Linked DNA regions of Novipirellula caenicola. The main gene of each other region encodes a partner of the protein of the gene in region 2 in a complex. Links are inferred from orthologs where the notes say so. Each region holds a gene or a part of one and is shown on either strand. Other genes may lie near its edges.

Evidence for each region.
Region 1: the proteins of lpdA (region 2) and ABEA92_RS20255 are in contact, whole or in part, in a crystal structure (PDB 1EBD), measured with the Geobacillus stearothermophilus proteins. The link is inferred for Novipirellula caenicola from one-to-one orthologs. Residues at the interface, in WP_049624544.1 of Geobacillus stearothermophilus: Pro340, Ser341, Asp344, Tyr345, Arg403, Asp406, Val408, Glu431, Ala432, Gly433, Asp438; in WP_033016211.1 of Geobacillus stearothermophilus: Ile130, Ala131, Met132, Pro133, Arg136, Arg140, Glu141, Asn155, Arg157.

What each region holds. Positions count from the first base shown.
Region 1 is NZ_BAABRO010000011.1:226,987-242,861, forward strand. The notes cover bases 4,151-7,008. They hold ABEA92_RS20255 (2-oxo acid dehydrogenase subunit E2), read right to left. Parts: upstream 6,374-7,008; coding sequence 4,928-6,373; downstream 4,151-4,927. Other genes in these bases: ABEA92_RS20250 (glucose 1-dehydrogenase), read left to right, coding at 4,151-4,507; aceE (pyruvate dehydrogenase (acetyl-transferring), homodimeric type), read right to left, coding at 6,477-7,008. In the rest of the region: Fe-S cluster assembly protein SufB, read right to left, coding at 1-1,189; Fe-S cluster assembly ATPase SufC, read right to left, coding at 1,470-2,285; ABEA92_RS20245 (helix-turn-helix transcriptional regulator), read right to left, coding at 2,350-3,039; more of ABEA92_RS20250, read left to right, coding at 3,392-4,150; more of aceE, read right to left, coding at 7,009-9,209; ABEA92_RS20265 (SDR family NAD(P)-dependent oxidoreductase), read left to right, coding at 9,664-10,521; ABEA92_RS20270 (hypothetical protein), read right to left, coding at 10,725-11,267; ABEA92_RS20275 (BON domain-containing protein), read right to left, coding at 11,868-13,175; ABEA92_RS20280 (hypothetical protein), read right to left, coding at 13,509-13,859; ABEA92_RS20285 (metallophosphoesterase family protein), read left to right, coding at 14,050-14,652; ABEA92_RS20290 (hypothetical protein), read right to left, coding at 14,721-15,143; ABEA92_RS20295 (carboxypeptidase-like regulatory domain-containing protein), read left to right, coding at 15,486-15,875.
Region 2 is NZ_BAABRO010000019.1:56,571-72,450, reverse strand. The notes cover bases 3,560-6,422. They hold lpdA (dihydrolipoyl dehydrogenase), read left to right. Parts: upstream 3,560-4,199; coding sequence 4,200-5,645; downstream 5,646-6,422. Other genes in these bases: ABEA92_RS25990 (WecB/TagA/CpsF family glycosyltransferase), read right to left, coding at 5,866-6,422; rpsD (30S ribosomal protein S4), read left to right, coding at 3,560-3,948. In the rest of the region: ABEA92_RS26010 (hypothetical protein), read left to right, coding at 1-701; ABEA92_RS26005 (sigma 54-interacting transcriptional regulator), read left to right, coding at 1,130-3,025; more of rpsD, read left to right, coding at 3,340-3,559; more of ABEA92_RS25990, read right to left, coding at 6,423-6,729; ABEA92_RS25985 (alkaline phosphatase family protein), read left to right, coding at 7,003-8,169; ABEA92_RS25980 (hypothetical protein), read right to left, coding at 8,233-8,574; ABEA92_RS25975 (hypothetical protein), read left to right, coding at 8,557-8,940; ABEA92_RS25970 (hypothetical protein), read right to left, coding at 9,547-10,137; ABEA92_RS25965 (DUF6677 family protein), read left to right, coding at 10,585-11,214; ABEA92_RS25960 (hypothetical protein), read left to right, coding at 11,318-11,509; Trk system potassium transporter TrkA, read left to right, coding at 11,509-12,885; ABEA92_RS25950 (hypothetical protein), read right to left, coding at 13,136-15,241; ABEA92_RS25945 (sugar phosphate isomerase/epimerase family protein), read left to right, coding at 15,703-15,880. UniProt on the Escherichia coli protein: Lipoamide dehydrogenase is a component of the glycine cleavage system as well as of the alpha-ketoacid dehydrogenase complexes.

The DNA.
Region 1 (15,875 bases), on a different replicon or contig from region 2:
TCTCGATATAGGGGTAAGTGTCACTGCGGCTTTCAGGGTCCAAGATCAATGCGTCACAGACAACATTGTTTTTGCTGTTATGAGCACCGGGCTCGACGCGGACCAAGCCACGGTAACTGCTGCGGCCGCCGTTCTTGCTGATGCTCTTGCTAATGATTTGACCGGTCGTGTTCGGAGCACAATGGACCAGCTTGGCACCGGCGTCTTGGTGCTGGCCGGCACTCGAGAATGCGATCGACAAGATTTCACCGCGAGCACCCGGTTCCATCATGTGGACCGCGGGGTACTTCATCGTCAACTTGCTGCCGAGGTTGCCGTCGACCCATTCCATCGTCGCGTCGCCGTAAGCGTACGCACGCTTGGTGACTAGGTTGTAAATGTTGTTCGCCCAGTTTTGGATCGTCGTGTAGCGGCAACGTGCGTTGCGTTTGACGACCACTTCGACGACTGCACTGTGCAGGCTTTCGGTGCTGTACATCGGTGCGGTACAGCCTTCGACATAATGCACGCTGGCCCCTTCATCGACGATGATCAGCGTTCGTTCAAACTGCCCCATGCTTTCGGCGTTGATGCGGAAATACGCCTGCAGTGGGAAGTCAATGTGAACTCCCTTGGGAATGTAGATGAACGATCCGCCGGACCACACGGCGCTGTTGAGCGCTGCGAATTTGTTGTCTTCCGGCGGAATGATTTTGCCAAAGTGTTCACGCAGCAAATCAGGATGCTCGCGAACCGCGGTGTCGGTATCGGTAAAGATCACGCCTTGTTTGGCGAGGTCTTCTTCGAGCGATCCATAAACCACTTCGCTTTCAAATTGAGCCTTTACCCCCGCCAAGAATTTCTTCTCAGCCTCGGGAATGCCCAACTTGTCAAACGTGTCCTTGATTTCTTGGGGGACGTCGTCCCAGGTCTTGCCCTGATGATCGGTCGGTTTGAGGTAGTAATAGATATCTTGAAAATCGATATCAATTGCCCCGCCCCATTTTGGCATCGGTCGGGATTCAAAGATTTCCAGCGACTTGAGCCGGAATTCTCGCATCCAGTCGGGTTCGTTTTTGATGTCGGAAATTTGATTCACGACATCCTTATTCAAGCCTTTTTCAGCACGAAAGACGCCGGTGGTTTCCGTGCGGAAGTTGTACTTGTTAATTTCGCCAATGTCAGACTTTTCGGTCACATCAGTGGACATCGTATTTCCTAACGTATTCAAATTTCAAAGTGCAGTTTTATTCGTTTCTCGGACCCTAGCCCGCCGTCAGGCAGGACCCTTTGGGGTAGGCCCGTTTAGGCAACGCCTGCGTTTAGGCAAGGTTGCCCAGCCAAAGTTCAGCTAGCCTCTCATCCTCGGTCGCCTCGCAAGCAAGCTTCAAAAGCAAGCCAAGTGAAGCGATGGCGACGCTTGCCGATTCTTGCGAACCCGTGATTGCTCACGAGCCTTCCGTTTCTCACTAGCCTTGCAAAGGTCGCGGTTACACCGCGGCTTCTTCGGCCAGCATCTCTTGGTTGGCCGCTTCCGCTTCGGGGTACGCTTTGCGGATGCGGTCGTAACCGTGGCGATGTAGTTCTTCGGCCAACTCCGAGCCACCGGTTTCCACCAATCGGCCACCCAACATGACGTGGGTGTATTGAGGTGGATTGTGTTCGAGCAGTTTGTCGTGGTGCGTGATGATCAGCAGACCCATTTTCTGGTGTCCGATTTCCGCAATCGATTCGCTCGCCAAACGCACTGCGTCGGCATCCAAACCGCTGTCGGTTTCATCGAGAACCGCAAACTTGGGCTGCAGCATGGCAAGTTGCAGGATCTCGGCGCGTTTCATTTCGCCACCGGAAAAGCCGTCGTTGACATAGCGGCGTGCGAATTCTTCGTCCATTCGCAAATGTGCCATCTTTTCCTTCAATTCCTTACGGAACTCACGCATCGGGATCAATTCCTCGCCTTCCTTTCGGTCGGGGCGACGAACGTTGGTGGTTGCATGGCGAAGGAAGTCCGCCATCTTCACACCGGGGACCGCCATCGGTCGTTGGAACGCCATGAAGATTCCCGCGCGAGCACGTTCATCGGGCGACATGGCCAACACATCTTCGCCATCAAGCGTGATCGATCCGTCGGTGACTTCGTAGCCCGGATGACCCATGATCGCCAAGCCAAGCGTGCTTTTGCCGCTACCATTGGGACCCATCAAGGCGTGCGTCTCACCATGGTTGAGCGTCAAGTTGACGCCGCGAAGGATTGGCTTGTCGCCAACCGAAACGTGAAGGTTCTTGATCTGCAGTACGTGTGTCATGCTTGATTGCAAAAATTCAAAAGGAAGGGAATCGTTGTAAGTTGTATCGAGAGCACCATGTCGTTTAATTTGCTGAGTCCGACGGCTCACCCGTCGCAGCAAATTGGCAACAGTGGTCTCCATCGAGTCGACAACTGCTGAGGTGGACCGGGCGACCAAGCGCCTCGGATATCATTTCTTCTTCGAGTCGACACATCGCACGTTCGTCCGATGTGTCCGTGAGCGATGGGTACGGGCACGCGCAGATATCAAGCACGGGCAAGTCTCCCGCATGGGAAATCTCTGTCGTGATGTGACGATCGGTCAACATTTCCGACAATTTGATCATCCGTGACTCAAACGATTGGTCCTGATCGACTTCGCGATCGACCTGAGTCGCAAACTGACGTCCTAACCGGTTTGCCACCGAACTAAGTAACTGTTGGCGAATTTTGGGATCCGGGATCGCCAATATCTCTTGCCACATTGCCTCGGCCAACTCGGCGGGGTTCGCCCCGGCACGTCGATGTCCTCGCACTGTCAATCGATACTGGAATGTCGGTCGGCCACGTCCGGCAACAATCTTCTCGCGTTCAATCAGCCCTGATTCAAGCAACCGCTCAATCCGCTGGCGAATTGCAGTCGCCGTCACTCCGAGCTGTTCCGTCAAATCCCCAATGCCAAACGCGTCCCCGCTACGCATTGCCATCAATAATTCGCGATCAACCGACCGGAGTTCATCAATGGCAGCAGATGGGACTGAAGACGACGTCATGGACAACTTGGTTGGACGTAACGAAAAAACGTAACGAAAAGCGTGCGATCAGCAAAAATACCAACGCAACACAGTCATTATTGGGAGCAAACCTATTTTTGACAACCGCTGTTGTCAAAAATGCGTTCAATGGCGATCATGGGCACATCAACGCCGGTTTGAGGCCCCTAGAGTGGGCAATAGATGCCGCCAAGGCGACCGCATGATTTGAGTAGAGTCTCGCCGCCGGAGCACAGAGTCCCCCTGAGCAGCATGCGGATGAATTGTTATCATTTGCCGCTCTTGTGGTTTGTCGAGTAACAACATACTCATGCTTTGAACCGTCGCATACCCTCCACCCCCCTAACCGCTGATCGAGTCAATTATGAAGGCCGTCGCCGTTACGCCAGGCACCCCTAATAGCGTCCATCTCGAAGAAATTGCCAAGCCAACCCTGGACCAAGTTCCCAACGGCAACGGGGTCTTGGTCAAAGTGTTGAAGGTCGGAGTGGACGCCACCGATCGTGAAATCAATGACGCTTTGTACGGAAATGCGCCGACCGGAGACAAGCATCTGGTCATCGGACACGAGTGCTTTGGCATCGTCGAAGCGGTGGGAGACAACGTTCGCCGCGTCAAACCGGGTGACTATGTCACGGCAACCGTTCGCCGTCCTGGTGGGTCGATCTATGACATGATCGGCACCAACGATATGACCAGCGAGGAAGAGTACTACGAGCGCGGCATCAATCTGCGGCACGGTTTTTTGACCGAATATTTCGTTGACGAAGAAGAGTATATTGTTCGCGTCCCCGAGGGGCTGAAACACTTGCACGTCTTGCAGGAGCCGATGAGCTGTGCTGCAAAGGCAGTGCACCAAGCCTATGAAGCCCAGCACCGCATGAAGGTGTGGCGTCCCAGCGTCGCCTACGTACTGGGGGCCGGGCAGATCGGTTTGCTGACCACGTTGATCTTGAAGCTTCGCGGTCTGGAGGTCTACACGCTCGCTCGGGGTGAGGCGCCGAACTTAAAAGCCGAGATCGTCACGGGACTCGAAGCGAATTACATCAGCACTCGAGAAACGTCGATGGCCGAGCTTGTCAAAATTACTGGCAAGCCGGATTTGATCGTCGATGCAACCGGTAGCAGCCAATTGGCGTTCGAGTCGATGCAGCACTTGGGGCACAACGGCGTTGTCGTTTGGACCGGAATCACCGGAGGCGACAAGGTCACCGAAGTTCCCTCGGATAGCATCAACTTGCAATTCGTGCTCGGCAACAAACTGCTGCTCGGCAGTGTGAATGCAAACCGCAATCACTTTGAAATGGGGATTCGCGACCTCGCATTGGGCGAGATGATGTACCCCGGCGTGCTCGAGAAAATCTTGACGCATCCCGTCGATGGTCTGGACAACTACAAAGAGATGATGCGGTTGTTGGTCGAAGACAAAGACGCCTTAAAGGTCTTTGTCAACGTCGCAAATGAGTAGTCGGCTAGGTGGCTGAGCGATCCGGTTGCCGGCGGATCCATGGCCGGCGAATCCATGTCCGGCCAAAATAGCAAACGAAAAAAAGGGCCGCACTCACCGAGTGTGGCCCTTTTTCGTTGTTCTTGTCCGGCTCGACACGCCCCACTGCATTGCTAATGCAAACATGGGAGGATCACGCGGCTGAAGGGTTTTCTCTGTAGTGGACGAGGCAACGAGTCCCGTCGCGCCACGAAGTCGCTGGACTCGTTGCCTCGTCCACTACCTCCGAAGCTGACGGCGACCAACTCCCATCCTAGTAACGCTCTGGCGGAACGGCCCACGCGTCACCGGAGGGTTTCTAAAAGATGCGATCAAGTCGCCTTTCGCACAGAACGAGAGGCGACGGTTTCTTGTATTGCGAATGAAGTCTCGCAGGTTTGACTACAGCGCCAACAGCAGTCGGCTTGGTGCTTCGAGGTAGCCGATCACATCGTTTAGGAAGCGTGCCGCGGTTCCGCCATCGACCAAGCGGTGGTCGTAGGACAGGCTTAGCGGCATCATCAAACGAGGTTGGATGCTGTCGTCAGGCATCACGACGGGCAGTTTGCGGCTACGGCCAACCAACAAAATGGCTACTTCGGGTACGTTGACGATGGGCGTCGAGTATTGGCCGCCGATCGCTCCGAGGTTGCTGATTGTAAACGTGCCGCCCTTCAAATCGCTGACAGCGAACTGGCCACCGCGGACCTTGCCCGCCATTTCGGCCAATCCGCGAGCGATTTCAGGGATGCCGCGTTGATCGGTGTTCTGCATCACCGGTACGACCAAGCCGCGATCGGTATCCACGGCGATGCCGACATTGACGTAGTCTTTGTAGATGACTTGTTCGTTTTGCTCGTCGATCACCGCATTGATGCTGGGGTGATGTCGCAGTGCCGTGGCAACCGCTTTGATCAAGAACGGCATCGTGGTCAACTTCAGCCCTTGCGCCGCGTAATCATCTTTGCTCGATTGGCGAAGCCGTTCGAGGTCGGTGATGTCGGCGTCATCAAAATTGGTCACGCGAGGAACGGTCGACCAACTGGCGTGCATCTGTTTTGAGATCGTTTTGCGAATCTTGCTCATGCGTTCGACATGCACGCTGCCGAATTCATCGCTGCTGGCGGTGCCGGGTGCCGACGACACGCGGGCTGCCGCTTGGCTTGGCGCACTGGCGGCGGTGGGCGAGGTCGTAGTGGCTGCGGCGCCGCTGTTTCGTGCCGCCTGGTTTGCCGTTCGCACGACCGCCAAGACGTCGTCGCGAGTGATTCGGCCTGATTCACCGGTGCCTTGAACGGACGATAAATCGACGCCGACTTCGCGGGCAAAGCGGCGAATCGCAGGCCCAGCCGGGATCACTTGACCCGGTGCGGTCGTGGTCGCGACGGGAGCTGCAGCGGGTTGCGCCGGTGCGGGAGCCGCTTGAGGCGGTGGCGGTGCGGCGGCAGCCGGAGGTGCCGGAGCGGGAGTGGCCGGTGCTGGTGCTGCCGGAGCCGGCGATGGCGCCGCAGCTGCGGGAGCCGCTGGAGCTTCGGGCTTGGCTTCTGGCTTGGACTCGGCCTTGGGTTCAGCGGGGGCTTCGGGTTTAGGGTCTGCAGCCGGAGCGGCCGCTTCCGCTTCGACTTCCAGGATCACGCCACCGATGGCTACCGAGTCGCCTTCGCTGACAAGGATCTTGGTGACCTTTCCACCGACCGATGCCGGGACCGGCACGGTCGCTTTGTCGGTTTCCATTTCGACGATGTCTTGGCCTTTGCTAATCACGTCGCCGACCGACACAAAAATTTCCAGAACGTCACCAGATTCGATGCCGTCGCCCAATTCGGGAAGCTTTACTTCAGTTGCCATAAAAGAGTTTCTGGTAAGCAGATTTCAGTGGGATGTTTGTAACGTACGTTGTCTCAGGCAAGGAGACGCCTTCAACACAGGCGTCTCGGACATTGGCCTCGAACTAGGCAAAGTACGGATTGGGTTTGTCAGGGTCGATGCCAAGATCTTTGATCGCATCGGCCAGTTCCGCGGCGGTGAATAGGCCTGTTTTGGCCAACCGGGTGAGCGTTGCGTAGGTAACGCATTCCGCATCGACTTCGAAATGTCGTCGCAAGGCTTCGCGAGTTTCGCTGCGTCCCATGCCATCGGTACCCAGTACAAAGTAGTCGCCTGGGATCCAAGGTTGCAGTTGTTCACCAAGAGCTCGGACGTAATCGCTTGCCGAAATGAACGGGCCTTCGACGCCTTCGAGCTGTTCTTCGAGGTAGCTCTTGCGGGGCGTTTCGGTCGGGTGCAACATGTTCCAGCGGCTGCAGTCGGCGGCTTCGCGACGCAATTGCGTGTAGCTGGTCACGCTCCAAGCGTCGCTCGCGATGTTGTATTTCTCGGCAAGCATCTCTTGGGCTTTCAAGACGCAATTGAGGATGGCTCCACTGCCGAACAATTGAACGCGTGCCTTGGCACCTTCGACGTCGCGGCTGCGGAACTTGTACATCCCTTTGACGATGCCTTCTTCGCAACCTTCGGGCATCGCAGGATGCAAGTATTCCTCGTTTTCGCTCATCAAGTAATACATGCACTCTTCGCCATCTTGGTACATCCGTTTGAGGCCTTCCAAGATGATCACGACGACTTCGTACGCGAACGCAGGATCGTAAGCACGCACGGTCGGGAACGCGATCGCGTTGAGCAAACTGTGTCCGTCTTGGTGCTGAAGTCCTTCGCCGTTGAGCGTGGTTCGGCCAGCGGTACCGCCGATCAAAAAGCCCTTGGCTCGCATGTCCGCCGCGGCCCAAATCAGGTCGCCAATGCGTTGGAAGCCAAACATGCTGTAGTAGATAAAGAACGGAATCATGTTGACGCCGTGCGAGCTGTACGCGGTTCCGGCCGCGTTGAAGCTGCTCATCGATCCCGCTTCGGTGATCCCTTCTTCGAGGATTTGGCCGTCTTGCGATTCCTTGTAGTAGGTGATCAGCGACGAATCAACCGGCTCGTACAGCTGTCCGGCGTGAGCGTAGATGCTGAACTCGCGGAACATCCCTTCCATCCCAAAGGTGCGTGATTCATCAGGCACGATCGGGACCATGTATTTACCGACCTTCTTGTCACGGCACAACGCGATCAACGTTTGCACAACCGAGAACGTCGTGCTGCAGCTCTTGTCTTCGAGCCGGCTGATCAATTTTTTGTAGTCCGCAACCGTCGGCACTTCCATCGTCGGATGTGTCGTGGGGCGGCTAGGTACCGGGCCACCAAGAGCGGCGCGGCGTTCTTTCATGTACTTGATTTCTTGGCTATTGGCCGGCGGCGTATAGAACGGTGCCTTGCCAACCTCTTCGTCGCTGATCGGGATGCCAAACCGCGTGCGGAACTCGAGCAGTTCCTCTTCGTTCATTTTCTTTTGGTTGTGCGCGACGTTGCGGCCTTCGCCCGCTTCGCCAAGTCCATAGCCTTTGACGGTCTTGGCCAAAACGACGGTCGGTTTGCCGTTTTTCAGTTCCGTCGCCATCTTGTAGGCCGCGTATACCTTTTCAGGGTCGTGGCCACCGCGACGCATTTTTTCGAGTCGTTCGTCCGAGTAGTTTTCGACCAACTTCAGCAGTTCGGGGTACTTGCCAAAGAAGTGTTCGCGAATGTAGCTGCCCGGCATCCCGGTGTACTTTTGGTACTGGCCGTCGACGACTTCGTTCATCCGTTTGGCCAATAGACCAGTGGTGTCTTTGGCAAGCAGTTGATCCCAGTCGTCACCCCAGACGACTTTGATCACGTTCCATCCGGCACCGCGGAAAATCGATTCAAGCTCTTGGATCACCTTGCTGTTACCGCGAACCGGACCGTCGAGTCGTTGCAAGTTGCAGTTGATGACGAAGATCAGATTGTCAAGTTTCTCGCGGGCAGCGAGTCCGATCGCGCCAAGCGTTTCCGGTTCGTCACATTCGCCGTCACCAAGGAACGCCCAGACTTTTTGTCCCGACGTGTCTTTGATCCCGCGGTCGCGGAGGTATTCGTTAAAGCGAGCTTGATAGATCGCCATGATTGGACCGAGGCCCATCGAAACGGTGGGGTATTCCCAGAAATCAGGCATCAACCATGGATGCGGGTAGCTCGACAGTCCACCGCCAGGGGCAAGTTCACGACGAAAGTTCTCGAGGTTCTCTTCGCTCAAGCGGCCTTCGACAAACGCTCGGCTGTACATCCCCGGCGAAGCGTGCCCTTGGAAGTAAATCGTATCGCCCGAGTAACCGTCTTCGCCGCGTCCCTTGAAGAAGTGGTTGAAGGCAACTTCGTAAAGCGTCGCACTCGATGCAAACGTGCTGATGTGTCCGCCGACGCCGCCGGGACGTTTGTTCGCTCGCACGACCATTGCCATCGCGTTCCAGCGAACGATCGATTTGATGCGGCGTTCGATTTCGCGATTGCCGGGGTAGGCTGGTTGGTCTTTGGTGGGGATCGTGTTGACGTAGGGGGTGTTGGTGTCTTGGGCCGATTGGATCCCCTCTTCGGCAGCGCGATCGCGAAGCTGTTCGATCAGGAAACGAACACGATCCGGGCCTTTGCTCTTCAGCACATAGTCGAGTGACGACAACCACTCTTGTGTTTCCGCGGCATCCAAATCCAATTCGGCTGCGGGGGGAGCCAATTCGCCAAGATGCTGATCGACTTCGTTCTGGGCGACAGTTTTTGAGTCAGTCATATTCAATTTCTTCTTTCTATTACTGGGCTGTCCCGTAATCGCACCACTCAATTTTGTGCGGCCGTTTTTTTGTGCGAGTCTATTATGATTCGTCTGAGCGTGCAGATTAGCCGGATTAGGGTAAATACGGCAAGGGCGAGCAATTATTGGCGGATTGTCTTACCATGCAGCGAACCAAGGGGGACCCCGCGAGTGGACAAATGATGAGCAGCAATCATGCCTAGGAAAAACAAGAACGGGAATGCCCCAGATGGGGTATGTCTCGCCGTTCTCCATTCTAACGCATTTTGGTCACGCGAAGCAGGCGTCCATCGTGGATTCGCCATTGGAGTGATCGACTCTGCAGGAAGCGAGAATCCAGCAATATGAGAAGATTCTTTTCGGTACCCTAGCCTGCCTCTTCGAGCCGTCAAAGGTTTGCATTACGCTGCGGGAAACCGATCAACCAATCGCGATGCGAATGGGGCAAACGGTGCCGGGCGACGCAGCACCGGCGAGGGATGAATCAAGCAAAAAGGATCACGTGGTGGAGTTGCAATTTCGCGGAACGCATGCCGTCGTTACGGGGGCCTCGAGCGGTATTGGGCAATCGATCGCAATCGCTCTGGCTCGACGCGGCGTCAAGCGGATCGTAATTCACTATCGACATAATGTCGCAGGGGCTCAGCAGACGGCCGAAGCGTGCCGCCAACATGGAACCGAGCCCCTCCTGCTGGCAGCCGATTTGGCTGATCTGGCCGCCGCGGAATCGTTTGCCGAGCAGTGTTATCGTGAACTCGGATCGATTCATACGTGGATCAACAATGCCGGAGCGGATGTGTTGACGGGCGAGTTCGCCGAGCTTGATTTCACGGCAAAGCTACAGCAGTTGATCCAGGTCGATGTGATCGGCACGATCCATCTGGCTCGCCAAATCGCACCGCGAATGACCAGCGAGACGTTTGCGTTGCCACCGTCGATGGCGTTTATCGGGTGGGATCAATCGGCGTTTGGGATGGAGGGAGACGCAGGGCAAATGTTTGGAACCGTCAAGGCGGCGATCACCGCATTCGCCCTCAGTTTGGCTCAGACGTTGGCACCTCGAGTACGCGTGAACGTCATCGCCCCAGGCTGGATCCAAACTTCATGGGGCCAGGCAGCGAATGACTACTGGGACGGCCGCGCCCGCAATCAATCGCTGATGAAACGCTGGGGTACCCCCGAGGATGTGGCCCGAGCGATCGCATTTGTGTCGGATCCCGAAAACTCGTTCTTCAGCGGCCAAGTGGTACAAGTCAATGGCGGTTGGAATCGAAACTACGTTTCAACGTAGCGGCTCTTGGACAAGATTTCGCACAAGTTGTTTTCTAGAGCGGCAGGTCGATGAAGCGGTCTTCCATCCACCCGGGCCACTCACGAGACCGTCGGGTTTGTAAATGGGCCATGATGCAATCGACCCGCGGAAACGAAAAAAGGCTAGCTCGTTGCGGAGCTAGCCTTTCGTTCGGTTGATTGCGATGCTGGTTGCGGAGCGTTTTACAGGTTCGGTGTCGTGTACGGTTCGACGTCACCCACCATGTGGAAGTGGTTGTGGTCAATGTAAACCACTTCGATTGCGTCGCGGTCATGCAGCGTGTGCGGGACGGGGTAACCGATGATGGTTTTTTCGTCGAAGTAGATCGAGCACTTGTAGTGTGCGTGGTGCAGTTGGGCAGGGCCAATCAGCGGATAAAAGCGTGGTGGGTCAACGTAATCGGCGATCTTTTCTTTGATGATTCGCACGTTGTTGCGTTGCGTTTCCCAAATCAACGGAATGCCACCTTGGACCGGACGAGCCGATTCGAGGGCGTGCATCACTTCGTCGTCGCTCGGTGGGTCAAGTGCCACTGCGGTACCGCCGGACGTGGTGGGGCCCAAGATTGGAACACGGTCGTAGCGTTCTTTCTTCCAGAACTTTTCTTCTTGCTTGTGTTGGAAGTAAGGGCTAACGGGAAGGGGGTAGCCTAGAAAGCCCAGGTTGATGTTGGAGGCTCCGATTCCGTAGCATCCGGTGGAACCAATCGCCATGATTGCAATCATGCAAAATGCGATTCGCGGGGCGTGCGATTTTCTGGCAACACATGCTGTGCTTTCCCCATCGCGGTTGGTGGGCCGTACACATGTTGTTTTAGGAGTCTTCATCCGAGCAACCTTCCGGGGTTTCTTTTACGATTGATCGCAACCAGCGATCTGCGTAGTTCTAATATCGTGTGAACTTGGGAGGATCTTGCGGGTAATTCCGAAAGTTCCGAAAAACGGCAGAAAAGAATCCGGCCGATTCGTCACCAAAATGCGTTGCCGGCTCGCTAAAACCCGCAATTTCGTCCACGTCGCACGGTTTTGGCGACGTTGTCATCGCCTCACTGTGAAGCGGGGTTATCAGTCAAAAATGTCTGCAATTCAGCCGCCGCAGCTGCGACAATTTCGTGTTGATCCGCGAGCGATGGATCGCCACCGATTTCTGGGATCGCTGGGTGATTTCTTCGCGATCCGGCGGTAGCGCGATCGCGGTGCCGCGGATTCGCAATCGATCAATAGAAAAAGCTCTTGATCAATAAAAAAAGCTCGTGAACAGCGAACTGTTACACGAGCTTTGTTACTCAGAGCGATTAGCTAGCGGATCGTCGACCCGTTGCCATCTTAGCGATCGGTGAAGTCCAAGAACCACCAACCATCGTCCCATTCTAGGCTAACCTTACGCCATCCCAGCGGTACTTGTGGGTACGGATAGAACGGGCCGATGTAAGGCCATGCCGATGGGCTGTACTGCTGTGGGTAAGTCAAAGCAGCATAGTTGGGGTAAGACGCGTAACCTGGCCAAGCATAGTTGGGCAAGTTAGGTGCATCGTACCGCGGAGCTCCACCGCCAGTGTAAGGAGCCATTGGCACAGGTTGTCCCATCACAGGAGCTCCTGGCACGCCGCCATAACCGACCGGGGCCGCTTGGACCGGTTGTGGTTGCTGGCTCATGCGGTAAGGAGCCGCCATGGCTGGGGCGGGGCCTTGGTTGGCCGCCATACGAGCTTGCATCTGCGGTGCCGGTGCAGCTTGCAACGCTGGCGGTTTTGGCAGATGAGGCAGCTCGGCTTGAGCGACTTCGATCGTGTCACGCACGCCTGCGACTCCTGGAGTCGACTCGGCGATACGAATAATCGCATCACGTTGGCTCTGCGAAGCGGCGCGTCCTTTCAAGTGAACGACACCACCATGGCTGGTCACATCGACACCAAAGCCACGGAGTTTGCCCGATTTCTGGGCTTGTCCGAGAGCTCCGACGACGGCCGAAACCACTTGCTCGTCTTCGCTTGGAATGGGCGACGCGTTCAGCTCCACTGCGGCAGTCGGGCGAATTTCGCCTGGCATCGCCTCAGGGGCCTCAAAGTGAGGCATGGCAGCTTGAACGATCGTCGATTCGCTAACCGATGACGATTCTTCCTTCACTTCTTGTTTTTGAATCGCAGCGGCTTTCGCAGCCAAAGCTTGGCTGAACGAAAAGTTCGATTCACGGGGTTGGTTGCGATTGGATTTCGCGACTGCGTTTGAAGTCGAATCCGCTTTCGCAGGTTTGACTGATTCTTCAATCGCAGGGGCGGGGGTTACAACCGCAACGCTCTTTGCTGGTTTGACGACCACTGCGGTCGCCTTTTCTGCCTCGGGGGCGTGACCGTTGATCGTCACTTCGTCGACAATGTTTTGGATCCCTTCGATGCCTGAAGCAGTCTTCAGGACGAGATCTTTTTGCGCCGACTGGCTGACGTTGCCGCGGAACAGCACGACGCCATTGTCAACTTTCATGTCGAGCGTGAAGTCCTTCAACGCTCCCGAGTCACGGTTGACTTTCAACCGTTGAATAATTTGCTGAGCGATTTCTCGGTCGCCGCCAAAGACCTGCATAGGTCCTAAAGCGGCGATCGCGGCAATCGCCAATCCGAAATACGTCCGTCGCATGGAAATGCCTCCCTACAGTGCTAAATCGCTCCGATGCGAATAACCAGTCGGAGGCCCAGTCGCCCGGTGCGACAAGGATTTTAGGATGTCACCATCGGTGGTAACTGATCCTCCGACCGATCTGATCAGACCGGTGTTGTTGGTTGTTTCGGCCATTTGGAGGTCCGTTAGGTAGGTTTTTTCCAATTTTGTCGCCGATTACGGTTATTCGGTGCCGCTGGCCCCGTGAAACTTGTGTTTTACACCGAAGTGCGGCGTGAAACCGATGTTTCACAGTCAGCTGCCCCTCTGCCGCAGGGCCACGCAAGTGCGATCGGTTTTGTTTGCGACAAGCTAGCGTTTGGGAGGCCCGCGAAATCCACGAACCATCATCGTGATCGAGATCAGCGTCGCCGCCGCAGGAACAACGGCGAAGATCAACCGAGGCTGTGCCGCCAATACCATTAGCGAGACGACTCCGATGACTGCCACCGCCGGCGGAAACCATCGCGCCGGCCGACGTAGTGACGGCCAAGCCAACCACAACGCGGCCAGCACCAACCCGATGCGTCCCATCGCCGCAGCGGCGAATTTGCTCGAACTCTCCCCGCCCAACCACCATGCCGTCGCACTGCCCAACAGCAGCGCGATCGCAAGCACCAACAACAGTGGGCGACGGAAATTTGGAGGGAGCGTTGCGGACATGCCGAAATCAGCAATCAAAAACAAGAAACTGGCGGTTGGTCAGCCGTCACTTTAGTTACTAGGGGCGTTGACGGTAACCTTGGTTTGCGGAACCGATTGAGACTCCGGCGACCGAGTCGCTACAATGCCACCGCCCCGTGGTCATGGTCGACGCGGAGAGCCAAATGCCGACGTAATTCGAGAGAAAACAATGAAATACCTTTGCTTTAGCGATCTGCACTGTGACACGGCGGCCGCGGAAAAATTGGTGGCGATGTCCGAGAACGTCGACGTCGTGATCGGTGCAGGCGACTTTGCGAACCAGCATCGTGGAATCTCCGACACGTTGAATATCTTGGCGGCGATCGAGAAACCATCCGTTCTCGTGCCCGGAAATGGAGAAACCGCCGAAGAGTTAAAGCAGGCCGCAGCCTCGTGGAAAACCGCCACTGTCTTGCACGGCGATGGATGTGAAGCCCTTGGGGTCCAATTCTGGGGTGTCGGCGGCGGGATCCCCGTGACCCCATTTGGTGCCTGGAGCTACGACTTTGACGAAGAACAGGCGGCCGAGATGCTCAAGGGATGTCCCGAAGGGGGCGTCTTGGTGGTTCATTCGCCGCCAATCGATAGCGTTGATCACGACACCGGGGGACGCGTCCGTGGCAGCCAAGCGATTCGTGATATCGTCGAAGCAAGAAAACCCAAATTGGTCGTCTGTGGCCATATCCACAGCGACTGGGGCAAGCAGGTGCATATCGGATCGTCCCTGGTGCTCAATGCAGGTCCATCCGGAGTGGTGGTTGAGATTCCCTAGCGGAGCACGTTTGCCTGGTTGAACGTTTGCGTAGCGAGTCGTTCGACCAAGCACACTGACTCGCTCGCTTAGGCAAGCTCGTCGTAGACAAGTTGCTGGTCAAACCAGACGCGGAAACGGCGGATCCTCAATCCTCGTGTGAATTGGATCTCGATCCGGCCAGCGATGGGTTCGCTCGGTAGCGCCTCGTTTTCATGCGTCGCAGGCTGGGTGGATTGCGTGGTGGTTTGCGAGTTGTGCCAGGCTTCCGCCGGAACGGTGAACGAGACACTTGGGCTGATGTTCAGCCAGCTGACTTTCCACCAAACCACAACGCCGTTGATCTCCACTTTCTGGCGAAACCACCAGCCGCTGTAGACCAACGTCCCGGTGAACGGGCGTTGATAATGAATCACGCGGTACAGGAACCGACGGGTGATCAAGGTGGCGTGGTCTCCAAACACCCCTCGTTCGGTAGGTAGTTCTGCCGGAGGCTCAAAAGGATTGGTCACGAATCGGCTCGCATCACGGGTGCGGTCCTCTGAAGATTGCCAGCTGTGAAAAAGACCCATTGCGGGCCTGATTTTGCCTGACGCTGCCCTGTACGGTTGGTGATCAGACGTTGGGTGGGTGGTTTTTTGTGCACGTTTGTTGGAAACGGGCGATTCGGCAGTCCGAACGCCGCTAAATACCGACGAGAAGTGCTAGCAAAGATAACGATTATAGGCTTGTTTACGGCAATCGGATGACTTACCATTGCAACTATATATGTTGCCCAAGCTTCCTTGATTGAAATACTGCAATCGAGTCGGCTACGTCTCAACACAAGAAAAACACACTCCAAGGCAAACGATATGAGACTTTACGTAACGGCACTTTCACTTCTACTCGCAATGGTGGTCGCAGCGCCTCGCGTGCACGCCGAAAACGAGATCAACCATCTGACGATTAGCCAATGGGTTAGCATGGCATCGTCGGATTCGTTGACCGGACGTGTGGTTGTACCGTCGGTCAATGGAGAAGCGAAAGCCATCGCAGATGCCAAGGTCACCTTGCTCTCGAGCGATGGAAAGGTGTGGCGAGCCACCTCCGATGAGGCTGGTAAGTTCTCGGTGGCCAACATCAAGCCCGGCATTTACTCGGTGACGGCCAAAGCCAAAGACGTGTTTGCATGTTGTGCGATGCATGTCTTGGATCCTCAGGCAGCCGCGGAGGCAAACTTCCCCAGCGAAGTCGAAATCGCT
Region 2 (15,880 bases):
AGACCACGCGTGGGATCGTTCGCCAATTGGATGAATGCCGAATCGTGGTCGGCAATCGCTTTCCTCGTTTGCTCGATCAGCTCGAACTACGCTCGCGGCCGCTGCGAGAACGCTGGGACACGGTCGGTCGCGGGTTGTTGAACCAGGTCGCCAAGCAGATTTGGGGGCAAAGTCCTCCGGGAAATTGGTGGCCCGCCAGCGTCGATGGCTTGTTCGTCCAGCCGGTTCGTGGGGGTGATGGCGGATTTGAACCTGGCAGCGACGAAGGCAAAAACGCCGCCGTTTGGATCGAGGCGATGTTGACCGATGCGTTGCCCAGTGTGCCGGAGGTGTTGCGGGTGGCGTGGTTGGTCACGCGAGTGGCCATCGAACAACATATCACGCAAAAATCGCTGACCTCCAAACCGGGCGACAGCACGTTTGGGCGTCCTGCATCGTTGACGTCGGCTTGGGCGTTCGGCTCGGTGCCGTTGGTGCTGCGGGCTGCAGCGGAGCTGGATCTCGTACCCAGCAACGCCCTGCCCATTTCGGCGGCAACCCGATTGTGGCGTCTCAGCGATGCCGCGATCGCAGGCGATGTCGTGACGCAGTGGTGGGAAAAACTGGATCGCAATCCGCAACCGTTGCCCGTCGCGCTAAAGTCGCTGTCGCAAGCGATTGAGGAAAACAAACTGATCTCGCCTCCGCCCGAGCCCTTTTAGGGCAACGCCGCGAAGCATTTTTCAGTAGCGTAACTCGTCAACCGTTTCGAGAGGCATCCGTCGAGCGACAGTCACGCACGACGTTCGCGACGCTAAATTAGCTCAAACGCGATAAGAAAAAATACTTCACAGCGATGCCTTTTTGGCCTTCCGTGTTCTGTTTTGACGGTCGCGCGAGGATCGCTGATCAATCGTCATTGACGCCCGCTGAAACTGTCATCGGCGTCTACCAATCGGATGCCGTTGACAGAACAATCAGATGCCGTTGACAGAAAACAGTGCGGTTTCGTAGAGCGGATGTCCTCGACTCGCGATTTCGCAGCAAGAGCTTGTTTCGGATATTCCGGCTACTTTTGCTATCTCTTTTGACACAGTGATATTACGATGTCTTAAAATGAGACGAATAAAGGTCCGGTTGTTGCTTTCCGATGGGAAGCCGCTGGACGGCTCGAACGGTATCGAGTGTTCATGACGCCAAGAAGCGACAGATGACAGCATATTTGATGGTGCGCAGCGGGCCTCAGAAAGGCCGGCAATTTAATCTCGACCCGGAACGGCCGATGCATATCGGACGAGGGAAGAGTTGTGAAATCATGCTGACGGACCCCGTCAGTTCGCGTTTCCATGCCGTCATCTATTTTGAGGACGGGAATTGGCATCTGCGCGACACCAGCAGTCGCAATGGAACTTTGGTCAACGACCAGAAAACCGACCATGCTCGGATGCTAAACCACCACACGGTCAAAATTGGTGCCACCGAACTCGAGTTGATCGAGCCCGCCGGGGAATCGACCGAAGAAACATCGCTGACGCAGACGATCGCCTGGGAATCGGTCAAGACCGAGCATCGCTGGAGCGGCGAAGACGAGGACCCAATCGCCAAGGTTGCCGCGACCGGCCACTTGATGGATCTGTACTCGCTGAGTCTCAGTTTGCTGCGTTGCGAAAGTCCCGACGAGGTGATCAGCACGCTGATTGAATTGCTTCGCGATCGAACCGATGCGGATGTGGTCGGATTGTCATTTGATTCGGGTGACGGACGCTTGAAACCGCGACGCGTTGAGCCCGCCGATGCTGCCGACTTGGTGACCATCGAAAAATCGTTGTTGAAACGGATCGTCAAAGAGGGAGAGGCGGTTTGGATCAATGACCCGGCAAAATCGGGCGCAAGCGAAATGGGATCGACGGGCAAGGATCAAATGTGGTCCGACATCATCTACGCCCCGATCGGCAGCGACGATACCAACGTCGGGGTGCTGCAGCTGTACCGTCGTGAACCGAAATTTAGTGAATCGCAATTTGAGTTGACGGTTGCCGCCGCCCGTTTGTTGTCGATCGGGTTGAGCCAAGCGTTCGAACGGGATTCGCTGCGGGCGGACCGTCGGCGGATCGCCGACCGAAACGCGGACTCGGACGAATTGGTCGGGTCCAGCGCGGTGATGCAAAAGTTAAAAGAGCGGATCGAACGCGTGGGCAACGCCAGCGGCAGTGTGCTGATTCGCGGAGAAAGCGGGGTTGGAAAGGAGTTGGTGGCCCGCGCGGTGCATCGGGCAAGCCGCCGATCCAGGCGTCCGATGTTGACCGTCAACTGTGCCGCGATTCCTCACGATTTGATCGAAAGCCAATTGTTTGGTCATCGCAAAGGATCGTTCACCGGCGCCGACAGCGACCATATTGGTTGGTTCCAGCAAGCTCATACCGGCACTTTGTTTTTGGACGAAGTGGGCGAGTTGACGCTCGAAGGCCAAGCGAAATTGTTGCGAATCCTCGAGGGACATCCGTTTTTGCCAGTCGGTGCGACCGAAGAGGTGTTGGTGGACGTGCGGGTGATCGCCGCGACCAATCGTGACTTGGCCGAATTTGTCCGCGAGAAACGTTTCCGAGAAGACCTGTTTTATCGACTCAGCGTGTTCGAACTGCTTGTGCCGCCGCTGCGTGATCGCGGTGACGATATCGAATTGTTGGTCGGTCACTTTTTGGAACATTTTCGCCGCCAACACGGTCGCCCCCTGTTGGCGATCAGCGACGAAGCACGGACGCGATTGCTGGAATACGCCTGGCCCGGCAACGTGCGTCAATTGCGAAACGTGATCGACAGCGCGGTGGTGATGGCCGATGATCCGGCCATCGAAGCCGACGATCTTGGGTTGCGAGACGCGGGATTGAGCCGGCTGGACACCCTCCGGTTGGACGAATGGGAGCGTCGGTTGATTCGCAAGGCGCTCGAGCGTACCGGCGGCAGCGTTCCTGAGGCGGCGGCCCTGCTCGGGATCAGCCGGGCAACCGCATACCGCAAGATCACCGAATACGAGATCGACCGCTAAGCCGCCGGGGGGCGGAAATCTCACCGCGATCGGCAGACGCGGGTGATTTTGGCCTGTTTTCCGCGTTTCTAGCCCAATTCGTCCCGCTTCCTCTTGTCAAAATTGGCTCCGGAAGCGACACTTTCGGGCTTCCTCGAATTCGATGTGTGAACGCCTGGTGTCAATGGTCGACACCAGTAGTGGAGTTGGACGGATTTTTCCGTCCCCCCGCGAATCGCACGCTGGCAGTAGTTCGCTTGCAGATTTTGTTGCTCAGCGACTTCCTCCTGCCGATGTCCCCAAACCGCGTCCTGGACGCAAAAAGGTAAAGCAGTATGGCCCGATACACAGGCCCCAAAGCAAGAATCAACCGTCGCCTCGGTGCCCTTCTTTATGAAACCGCCGGTGCCGCACGTGCATTGGACCGACGTAACACCCCGCCCGGGATGCACGTTCGTGGACGTCGCCCGAGTAACTACGGGATGGCGTTGATGGAGAAGCAAAAGATCAAGCACTATTATGGTTTGGGCGAGCGTCAGCTTCGTCGTTACTTTGATGCGGTTGGTCGTAAATCGGGTAACACCGGTGAATTGTTGCTGTTGATGTGCGAGCGTCGTTTGGACAACGTGGTTCGCCGCGTTGGTTTCACCAAGACTCGTCCTCAAGCACGCCAAGGCATCACCCACGGTCACTTCCGCGTCAACGGCGTGAAGGTCACCAAGCCAAGCTACCAGCTTCGCCCTGGCGATATCGTCGAAGTCCGTGGTCGTGAAAATTTGAAGAATCTTTATCGCGGCGTGATCGCCAACGCTTCGCCCGACGCACTGGATTGGGTCACCTTCGATAGCGAAAACTTGAAGGCAACCGTGTTGGGACTTCCCGGAGCGAGCGACATCAGTTTGCCCGTGGATGCGAACAGCGTCGTCGAATTCTTGTCACGATAAGCATTCGCGATCCTGCGTTTCCCTTTGCGTATCAAGCCCCCCAAAGTTCGGGTGAAACCACACTTTTTTGTGTCGAGCCCACTTTGGTTTGCCGCCGGCTTGGTACATGGTCATCCATCAGAACCGGCAATTTAGGTTGCCGGTTCTGTTTATAATGGCGTCTCCTTTGGCCTCGCAGCCGAAACGAATGGTTGCGGCAGGCTGGCTTTACGAATCGTCCTAATCGCTTTTTTGAGAGGCAATCTCCTCTGATGCATAGTCCTGTTGTTGTTCTCGGTGGTGGTCCTGGTGGTTACGCAGCCGCGTTTTTGGCTGCCGACGAAGGCCTTGATGTGACGATCGTCGAAGCCGAGCCTCGACTCGGTGGCACCTGTCTGCTGCGTGGCTGTATCCCTAGCAAGGCGCTTCTGCATGTTGCCAAGGTGATCAGCGAAGTGGACGAGCTGCGTGAAGATTGGGGCGTCGTGTATGACGAAAAACCCAAGATCGATGTCGACAAAGTGCGAGCTCGCAAAGAGAAAGTGATCTCGAATTTGACCGGCGGTTTGGGCCAATTGGCGAAACGCCGCAACGTGACCGTGATCCAAGCGCGGGGCACGTTCCTGAACTCGACCACACTGAAACTCGAAGGCGATGACGAATCAATCCCCGAGGGTGGCGAATTGACCTTCGACCACTGCATCGTCGCGACCGGCAGCGTGCCGACCATGCCGCCCGCGTTCGACATTGGCAGCGATCGTGTGATGGACAGCACCGGTGCTCTCGCGCTCGCCGATATCCCCGAAACCTTGTTGGTCGTCGGTGGCGGTTACATCGGGTTGGAAATGGGCAGCGTGTATGCTCATCTCGGCTCGAAAGTCACGGTGGTCGAGCTCGCCGAAGGCTTGTTGCCCGGAGCCGATCGGGACCTCGTCAAACCGCTCGCCAAACGCATCAACCAAATGTGCGATGGCCGCGTGCTGCTCAATACCAAAGTCGGCTCATTGGCCGAAGACGGCGACAAGATCCAAGTCACCTTTGAAGGTCCCGCCCACTTTGGTCATGAAAAATTCGATCGCGTGCTGATCAGCATCGGACGTCGTCCGGTGACTCGCGGGCTCGGATTGGAAAACACCAACGTGGTGGTCAATGACCGCGGCTTCATCGAATGTGACGCTCAGCAACGTACCGCCGACCCGCATATTTTCGCGATTGGTGACGTCGCAGGCGATCCAATGCTCGCTCACAAAGCGACCCACGAAGGCCGCGTGGCAGCCGAAGTCATCGCGGGCAAACCTGCCGCGTTTGACAAAGTTGCGATTCCCGCAGTGGTCTTTACCGACCCCGAAATTGCCTGGGCCGGTTTGACCGAAGGCGAAGCCAAGGCGGCCGGCCGCAAGGTCGATGTCGAAGTTTATCCATGGGCCGCGAGCGGCCGCGCTCAAGCTTTGAACATCACCGATGGGTTAACCAAATGGTTGGTCGATCCGGAGACCCAACGCGTGCTCGGTTGTGGCATCGTCGGCAGCGGTGCAGGCGAATTGATCGCCGAAGCCGTGTTGGCGATCGAGATGGGTTGCGAAGTGCATGACATCACCGAAAGCGTTCACCCGCACCCGACACTCAGCGAAACGTTGATGAACGCAGGCGAAGTCCACTTCGGTACGGCCACCGAAATCTACAAGCCGAAAAAGAAGCCTGCTGCCGCAGCTAGCTAAAGGTAGTCGTAGCGGACGCCAGACCTCGTAGCGGAAGTCGTCAACTGTTTGTTGATTTAGTTGTACGATGGACTTCCTAGTCCGTCGAATCCACCATTGACGGACTAGGAAGTCCATCCTACACCCCTTGCCGCAGGAACCTTCACTAAATCAACAAGCCGTCAAGACTTTCGTGGGGGCATTTCAAATGCCGCGGTTAGGACACCCGCGAGCAATGCGTTTATCGCTCGGGGCGATTGCTCCAATCGCCCATTCCCCAACTTGTGACCAAACGCTTCCAATCTTCGATCAACGCGCCCAATAAAAAGGTCGCGTTTTTTGCGTAGCGAGGGACGAGCCGTTTCGGGTCGCTGCACATCCGATAAGCCCATTCCATCCCGATCTTTTGCCAAGCCATCGGTGCTCGCTTGGCCGTTCCGGCGATAAAGTCAAACGACGCGCCGAGCTGGATGCTGACCGGGATCCCCAATCGTTTGTAGTTCTCGTGGATCCATTTCTCGCCTTTGGGTTGCCCAAATGCGACCAACAGGATTGCTGCACCTGATTTCTTGATGCGTTGATCCTGTTCATGTTGTTCGCGTTCGCTGAGTTGGCGAAACGGCGGCGATTCGACGCCCGAAATCTTCAGCCCGGGATACATTGTTTGTAGCTTGTTGGCGCACTGTGCCGCCACGCCCTCTTCACCACCAAGAAAGTAGATTCCCCAACCGTTATCGCTGCAGCGTTCGGCTAGGTGGTAGATCATTTCGCTGCCGGCGACCCGTTCGGGAATCGGTGCTTTGGACAATCGGCTCCGCAATACAATCGGTTGTCCGTCGGCAAGGATTAGGTCCGCGTCGTCGGTGATCGCGCCGACCGCGGGATCGCGATGATGCAGCATGCAGTAGTTTAGATTTGCGGTGATCACGTAACTGGGGACACGTCGCTGAACCAAGCACTCGATCCAATCCACCGCTTCGGCAAGCGTTAGATGATCAAAAGGCACATCCCAAACTTCACTACGAATTCGATCCGGCAGCGGCGGAGCCGGTTGTGGCACCGTCGCGGCAGCAGCGGAATCGCTTGGATTGCGAGGTTCGTTCATTGCAGGCACAGCCACAGGAATGCCAAAGGGAGCTACAGTGGAAGTGTAATTCATTGCTCGGTTGGTTTCCGCAATTGGATGAATCAGGAAAATTCAGAATCGTGAAGTCTTGTTTGACCCCGGGGCGTCACGTGACCCATCGCATGACTCTCAACGCTACGTCACAGCCGTTGGCCGTTTCGGCTCGATCGCGGCAACCCTGCCGGGAACTTTGCTGTCTTTTGCCGGATGGGCCGGTTGTAGCGAATCGGCGGGTTCGTCAAAGTAACGCCCATGAATGAGCGAAAAATGATCGTGATCTCGGTCGAAGGCTTGGCTGCATCCGCACTCGGTTGCTATGGGGCTTCGTGGAATGAAACGCCCGCGATCGACTTGCTCGCTAGCCGCGGTTGTCTATGGGATCGAGCGATCGCCGAGCACGACGATGGATTGAAGGTGTTGGCGGATTGGTTTCGGCCGCCCTCTTCGCACGATCCCGACCACTGGATCCCACGCTGGAACGAATTGGGAACCGTCGAACTGATCACCGACGATCCTCGAGTGTCACAGCAGTCGTTGGATGCTGATTTTGACCAATCTTGGCTGATTGACTTGGATCCGCCGGCTGCGGATCAGTTGCCGGCCGAAGAGCTCGAAGAAACACATCTCGCCCGCGTCTTTGCGAGCCTGTTTTCGCGAATCGAGGATCCCGACCCGGCGGCCGTATGGTGGTTGCACACGCAATCGTTGGTCCACTGCTGGGATGCGCCCCGATGGCTGGTGCCGCTGGATGCTGACGAGCTGTCGGCAGGCGAACCAAGCGAAGAATTGGATCTGTTGCCCGAGACCGATGCGGCACTGGATGAAGCCGATTGCGAGATGCCCCCGTGGGTCTTTCCCGATGTGATGACGCCGCAGGCCAAGTTGACCGAGCAATCGCATCCCGATCTTGCGGTGGCGTGGATGCGGACTTACGGTTGCCAAGTCCGGCTGTTGGATCGCATGTTGGCGTTGCTGTTCGAGTACGTCGGCGATTTGGATCCGATCGTGGTGTTGGCGGGAACCAGCGGTTTTAGTCTCGGGCAAAATGATGCGATCGGCTATCGCGCAGGGCCGCTGCGTAGTTGTCATCATCGGGTGCCGATGATCGTCAGCGATCTAGGTCCCGTGCGTGACAAGCGAGTGGTCAATGCAAATTCGTTGCCCGCGCTGTTGGCCAAGATCAAGACTGAGCCCGATCGACTGATCGATCCATCGACTTGGGCTAGCAGCGATTCCGAATTCCAACCACGTGTGACGACGTGTAGCGACAATGGCTCGGTCGCGGTGTCGACATCGCGATGGTACTACGTTCGCGACGCGGATCAGCAAGACCGGCTGTATCTAAAGCCCGACGACCTCGAGGACCAGAATGATGTCAGCCGGTTGCGGCCCGACATCATCGACTTGCTAAGCGAGTGACCTTCGTGCCGCTGCGGCGAACACGTGGCATCGGGCTCGCTTCTCTGCATCACGCACCAAAGGCTAGCCGCCAGCGCATGAAAAAACCTCGCTGATTCCGTTTGGAATCGGCGAGGTTTCAAGATCTTCGCTGTTTGGTCTAACACGATGGTTAGACCCGCTTCGACTAGATGTCGGTGTTAGCGTCAGCAGTTGGAGCTGGAGGTGCATCGCTGCTGCTCTCTGGAGCAGGAGCGGGAGCAGCTTCTGGAGCTGGAGCGGCTTCAGCAGCAGCGCCAGTGGTAACGCTGCCAGGAACGAGAGTTTCGCCTGGAGCAAGTTCGAAGCCTTCGCTGCTTTGAACAGCAGCAGGAGCATCGCCACCACAGCAAGGAGCTGCAGGTGCGGGTGCAGCAACTTCGCCACCACAGCAAGGAGCTTCGACAACCGGTGCTGCTTCGCAGCAAGTTGGCTCAGCTGCACATCCGCAGCCGCTCTTGCGGGCTTTCAGTTTGCCGAACAAGCCGCAATGCTTCTTGTGGCCACAGGTTGGCTCAGGGCAGCATGCAGGTGCTGGAGCTGGCTCGCAGCAAACTGGCGCCGGTGCTGGTTCGCAGCAAACAGGTGCAGGTGCTGGCTCGCAGCAAACGGGTTCAGCAGCACAGCAAGGAGCTGCGTGCTTGGCCTTCAAGCGTGCGAACAATCCACCGCCACAGCTTTTTTCAACAGCACAACCGCCGCACGACGGTTGAGCGCATCCACCGCCACACTGTTTGGCGTGCAGTCGGCTGAAAAGTCCACCGCCATGGTGTCCTGCTTCAGCGGTTTCGCTCATGACTACTGCTGCACCGATCAACAGTGCGAATGCGGCAATGCCGCTCACCACAGTCCGATTCATAAAGATCTCCCAAGTGTTCGGAGTTTGGTGCGATCCGAATTCGCACATCAAAATTTATTTAGGCCATAATCCCACGGCCCATCGCGTCGATCCAACCGCCGATAACATCATCGACTACCGAAAGATCTTCGAACCGTGTTCCAGGTCCCTATCGTTTCAAGATAGGGGGTATGGGCTGGGTTTACGGCTCGCGCAATTTCGCCGCTACAGTAACCTTGGGAAAAATCGTGTCAATCCACCCAATACGATCCATGCAAGGATTTTTTGCTTGAATTTGACGGCGGACGAATCACGGCATTTCGCGTGCCGCAAGCTTCGGAATGTGAAGCTGGGTAAGAATGTCACAAGGAATGTGCTCAAAATCAGCCAAATCTGAACCTTTTTAGTTCAGGTTGTGCCGATTTTTCCGGCCACAGCAGGCCGTTCGGGTGGTGTTTGCCCTCGACGTATTGCGGGGCAAATCAGTGAACAAATGGCAATGATAAATTTTGCCAGAATTCTTAGCGAGAAACCGCTTCGGCGGCAGGTTTGGCCGCTTGTGCGCCATTTTCGCTTGACGTTTCGGATCCCTCGCTGCCGGTCAGCAGCTTGGCCATTTCGTCGCCGTTTTCAAAGTCGATCACGATCGGTGGCTCGGTAGGATCGATCTCCATTGCGAGGCCCGAGATCCGCCAGCCTGCGGTTTCGCGTTGCACAGCCCAGACGACTTCGAAGTCATTTTGGGTGCCTTCGGGGCCTGGTTCGCTCCAGATGCTTTGGACCAGCATTGAATTAGGTTCATTCGGCACTTCACGCGCCTGGGTCACGTTAAAACGAGCGTCCGGCGAACCAATCGGTTGCACGGTGCGACCAATCCGTTTGAGTTCCGATTGGGCTCGTTGGGTCAGCAATTCGCCGGCGCCTGAATTCTCTCCGCCGCGACGAACTTGGTCCAAAAATTGACTCACCACGTCGGTTGCCGAGGTTTCGGCAGGCGATTTTGCCGTGGTGCTGGCGACATTGGCTTTGGGGGATGCTTGCTGGGCAACATCCTCGGAACCGCCACAACCGACGGTCGCGACGAGTAGGAAAGCAAAAAGGGTAGAGTTCAACAAAATCCGGGTCATAGCGAAGGCCATCAAAATGGAGGAAGATCAGGCATGGATTCTGGTAAATAAGAAACCAACCAGGGGAGCGTCAAGGCAGATCCGATACGCGCACTAGCAGCAGCGCCGGTAATTGCGGTTCAATCGCAACGGACCATCGTCGGGGGAACCTATTGAAAAACCAAGCTTCAGCGAAAGACCAAGATTGCGTGGGGGCGTGCGAATGTCCCATCGGGCACGCATTGCTTCCATCGCGAAGCGACTAAGTCATTGCGAAGCGGGCATGCCACTGCGAAGCGGTTTGTCGATTGCGAAGCGGGCAGTCGTATCCGCGTTCAGATTCGGCTACCGCCAAACATCCCTTTTCCGCACAATAGCCGTTTGGTCGCAACAGACGGCTCAATGAAAATCACTTGCCCACGAAATACGAAATATTGAAAGCCAACGAAGCTCATGCCCTCTAATGAAGACAATGTGATCGCGGTCGATGGACTCCGTGTCGATCTTCGCAATCGATCTCTTGCCGCGTTCTTAGCTTGGTTGCTGCCCGGTGCCGGACATTATTACCAAGGGCGCACCAGCAAAGCGGCGTTATTTTTTGTTTGCATTCTTTCTACCTGGGTTCTGGGGTTTGCACTCGGTGGGGGGCACGTGGTGTACGCATCATGGCAGCCTGGTGACAAACGTTGGCATTACTTTCTGCAAGCCGGGGTCGGGGTCGCCGCGTTTCCAGCGTTGGTGCAAGGGAACCGGATGCGAGTGATGACCGAAGATGGACGAACACTGAATAGTTACGAACCGCTGTGGGGCGGATTTATGGCGCCGCCACGTCGCCCGGTGATTGAAAACAATGCCGATGATGTCTCGGCTTGGTTTGCTCGCCACGGCGCGGGATACGAGATGGGGACGTGGTACACAGTGATCGCAGGACTGCTGAATATCTTGGTGATCTACGATGCGTTCGGAGGCCCGCTTTCGGTTCCGATTAGCGGACGAAAAAAAGAAGGCGACGATGACAAGGATGGCGACAAAGACAGCAGCGATGCCGAGATCCCTTCGCCCGCGTTGGGGTCCAAACCCTAGACGGAAATTCGTGCGGCCAACCTATCTCGTTCAATCTTGTGCCGGACCACGGATTATCGAGCTGGGTTCTTTCTCATTACTCTTTGCAGCGAATTGATTGACGATGCTTTCCATTTCACCCACCTACCTGCTGTACTTTGTGCCTTTGTTGATTTCGATCTCGTTGGTGTTTGGTGCGACACGGCATGAAGACAATTCATTGATCATCAAACATGCGTTAGGCACGGGGCGATGGATCTGTGGATTTATGGCTTTCATTTTCGTGGTCCTTTGCCTTTTGAATTGGATGATCTAGTGCGAGTTCTGACTTTGGGTGCCGGAACGGTGGGCCGCTGGATCGCCGACATTCTTTGTCGGCGTCGACACAGCGTGACGGTAGTCGACAACGATCCGGCAAACGTTCGCCGAATTAACAGCGAATTGGATGTGCGGGCGATCCAGGGGAACGCTTCGCAAAGCACGGTGTTGTTTCAAGCCGACGTCTGTAGCGCCGATATCGTGTTGGCCGTGACCGGCGATGACGAAGTCAATATTGTTGCCGCCAGCATGGCAAAGGCATTGGGGGCACGCCGCAGCATCGCACGGGTCTACGCACCCGCCTTTGGCGATCTCAGCACATTTGATTACCAGCGCCATTTCAATATCGATAGCATCCTGTCGCTCGAACAATTGACGGCATTCGAGTTGACGCGCGCGATTCGCAACCCAGATGCGATTCCACTGGAACACTTTGCTCGTGGACAATTGGAGGTCTACGAGATGCAAATCACCAACAATGCCAGCGCGGCGGGTACTCGGCTTCGCGAACTAAAGATCCCCGGCAACGTCCGTGTCGGCTCGATCGCGCGAGAAGGCCGAATGTGGATCGCCAGCGGCGAAGACGAACTGAAATCAGGCGACCGGGTCAGCTTGATTGGGATGCCCGATGCAGTCACCAAGGCACGAGGCACATTTGGCGCCGAAGCCGAAGAACGCAGGTCACGAAAACGAGTGATGATTGCCGGCGGCGGCGAAACCGGATTCCACTTGGCCGGATCACTCAGCCCACATGATTATCGCATCGTGCTTTTGGAACGCGACATCGATCGATGTGACCATCTCTCTAAAACGCTGCCCGACGTTACCGTGATCAATGCCAATGCAAATCGGCGGAGCATTTTGGAAGATGAAGGCGCGGGGACGGTCGATTACTTCGTTGCCTGTACCGGCAATGACGAAAGCAACATCATGGCGGGCGTCGAAGCCCGCGAACTTGGTGCGTCGCGAGTGATGTGTGTCGTCGGTCGACCTGATTACGCCAACGTCGTCGCCAAACTTGGTATCGACCGCGCGGTCAGCGAACGAGACGTTTTGGCTCGCCAAATCCTCGGTTTTTTAAACGAAGGCGCGATCATCTCGCAAAGCCGATTGCCCAGCGGCGAGATCGGCGTCTATGAACTCGAGGTCGTCGAAGGGACGCGGGTGACGTCGGCCACGCTTGCCGATTTGCCGTTGGCCGGACGCTGTTTGATCGCCGCGATCCAACGCGATGGTTTTGTGCGAGTTCCGCGAGCCGACGATCAATTGAAGCCTGGGGATATTGTCGTCGCGTTGGTCGACCAAGCCTCGGCCGAAGAGTCCCTCGGATTGTTCAACGCGCCCACGCGGGGAAAAGCAAATTCGCCTAGCTAAAAGAGTCACGCTTTAGCATGGCGCGTTTTCCGTTGCGAAACTCGTCAACGGCTTGTTGTTTTAGTCGTACGATGGACTTCCTAGTCCGTCGAATCCACCATTGACGGACTAGGAAGTCTATCCTACACCCCTTGTCGCAGGGATCTTCACTAACTCAACAAGCCGTCAATGGCTTTTTGATTTGCCTTTCGGCAAGGACTTCATGGGGCCGATCCTCTTGTCGACTGCGCCAACGCCAACATTGTTTGCGTTACGGCTTGGCGATGTAGCGGTATTGTCCCTGGTTCTGCTCGGCAATTCGCTTCATCCGGCTTTCCCCAGCACGACTGTGATACGCGATCGTATGCACGCGGCTGATCAAACCACCGGTGCCAAACAAATTGCGCTGCACATTCTTTTCCTGCAATAACTGTTCGGTCGACTGGGGAAACTCGCCGTCCGACAGCAAGAAGATTGCATCGGCTCGCAGTTTCAGTACGAAATCGAGCAGATCGTTTGGGTTCCGGCCACGGTCGGCGCGAATACCCATCGCCCATCGCTGCAGCGCCGTCTTGTTCTTTGGCGTTGCGTAGGCGCTTCGCGGCTCATCTTTTTTCGGATCGCTCAAACGCATGAAGTCGGGATCGGAATCGAAAAAGATTACATAAAACCGTTGGTCGGGACGCAACGCGTTGATGGATTTCAGCAGTTCGATCCGGGCGGAATTGAACGCGTCTCCCATGCTTTTGCTGCTATCGACCAAATAGACGAAATGGTTTCCCCCACCATCAACCCCGCAAAATTGGATCTTGGCGTCCGAGTCACTGGGCTTGGTCAACATTGCGGCTGCTGAGTTGTTGGATGAGCTCAGCATCGCCACCGCCGGGCTGGGCATCGACGGTGGTGGGGGCGGCTTGAAGTTTGAAATCGCAATCTCACCGACGGGGCTCAAGTCGTACTGGATCTCTGATTCGGTCTGCTCTTCGGTCGGTTCGGTTTCCAGTTCACTGGTTTCAAGCGAAAAGGTCTCCATCGAAACCTCGGACGCCGAAGGCGCCGACGCTGAAAGGGTTACTTGGTCCTTGGGTTTGTGCGTCTTCAGCGTGACCACGCCAAGGATGACAAGAATGACCGCATGCACAATCGCACTGGCAACCCAAGCCGCGGGTTTGCGTCGCCGATTCTCGGGCGTCGCCGTGTCGTCGGCAACGAGCGCCGAATCAAGTTCCGCGATCTCCGCTTTCTCGAATGGTTGCTCAAGCGTTCGCTCACCCCGAGCGAGCATCGCGATCTGTGGAAACGGTGTCTCCACCGAGCTTCGAGACTCAGCGGTCGATAGGGATGCCGCGGCAACCGCAATCGAATCTTCCTCGCTTGTTTCACCCTCGGCCTTGCCGCGGTCCATCGTATCCGGTGCGTTGCTATTGGATGCATCGTCTTTTCGTGAGTCGTCTTTCCTAGCAGTGACATCCGGTGCATCGTCGTTCCGCAAACGAGGTGCTGAAACATCGCGATGCGCTGCATCAACGCGGAGCTGCGGTGCGGCGGTTTTATCGTGGTGGGTTTCGCTGGCTAGAGAAGCGGTCGATGCCGGCGTGACCGAGGATGGTTCGGCCGCAGTCGTGTCGTGATGGAATGCCTCACGAATCTCTTGCCAACTTTGGAACGATGTCGGTGCCAGCGCGGCGGCTGATAGCTCTTGCGGTGACGGTTCCGATTCAATCGGAGCGACGGTCGGTTTCTTGAGCTCGGGGCCCTTGTACCAAGTGATCGGGGATGCGTTTGCGTGGGCTTCCGTGCCCGACTGAACGCCCGATTCCAAATCAGCCTCGGAGTGCGAGGGATTCATTGTGTTCGGGGCAGTGCATGTCGGTTGGGGTACAGCAATATGTTGTGAATCCGCGTCTGCACCAGAGGAAGGTTCCGTCTGGGGGGCAGGCCGAATGTGAGAGTCGGCTCGAGCGTGAGAGTCGGCCCGAGCAAGGAGGTCGGCCCGAGCGTGAGAGACCGACGCTGCATCCGAAATACCAGCCACGTTGGAAAGGGGCACGGCATCGGGAATCGACACCGAGCCGCGAGCCGGCGTCCCGCTCGACGACTGAGGTTGTGACGTATCCATGCCGCGAAGTTTTAGTTCGATAGCGGCGGCTTCGGCATCGCAACGTGCCGCTTGCGCCTCGTGACGCGCCGCATCGGCTTCTCGCCGAACCCGGAACAATTCAAGCTCGAGCGACTCTCGTTCTGAATCGATTCGCAGGTGCGGAGCGTGATCGCCAACGTCTTGTAACTCAGCGGCGGCACTCGATTGCGTAAGTCGAGTTCGACTGGCATCCAGTGGATGCGGCTGCGATTTCGATTCGGGTGAATCGCTTGGCATTAACTCGCAAATGCAACTTAGAAAAGCATCAAATAAGAAAAGAGGTGTGGTTCACACCTCTTTCATTGTGCGAGTTTTTTTCTTTGCTGCAACCAAATTCGTCGGGGTTTTTCGAATCATTACCACAGCCGACGAAGTGTTTCGGAAACGCTAAAGCAATCGCGATCCTCGCCGCACGTCGTGATTGAGAAATGCAGTTCTCTTTGTCCTTGCGATTTTCATTGCCAGCAACACCATGCTGTTTTGATTACGCTAATCGAGTAAAACGATGGCTCCTGCCTCCTTGGACTTCCGATCATTTTCCCTCCTGCGAGTTTATTGCTGCCATGACTGACCGTCGCGAATTTATGGGACTTGTTACCGCCTCTGCCGTTGGTTTGGCCGTGACCGGTAATCTTGAAACTGCTTCGGCAACCGAAGTGGGATCGACGCACGAAAAAAAATCGCCCGTCCGTTTTGCTCTGAACATGAGTACGCTGCGAGGGCAGAATCTGACGATCACACAGCAGATCGAAGTAGCGGCCAAAGCGGGCTACGATGGCGTTGAGCCGTGGATTCGGGATCTCGAAGCCTATGTCAAGAATGGGGGGAGCGTTGCGGATCTGCGAAAGCAGATTGAAGACGCAGGAATGACGGTCG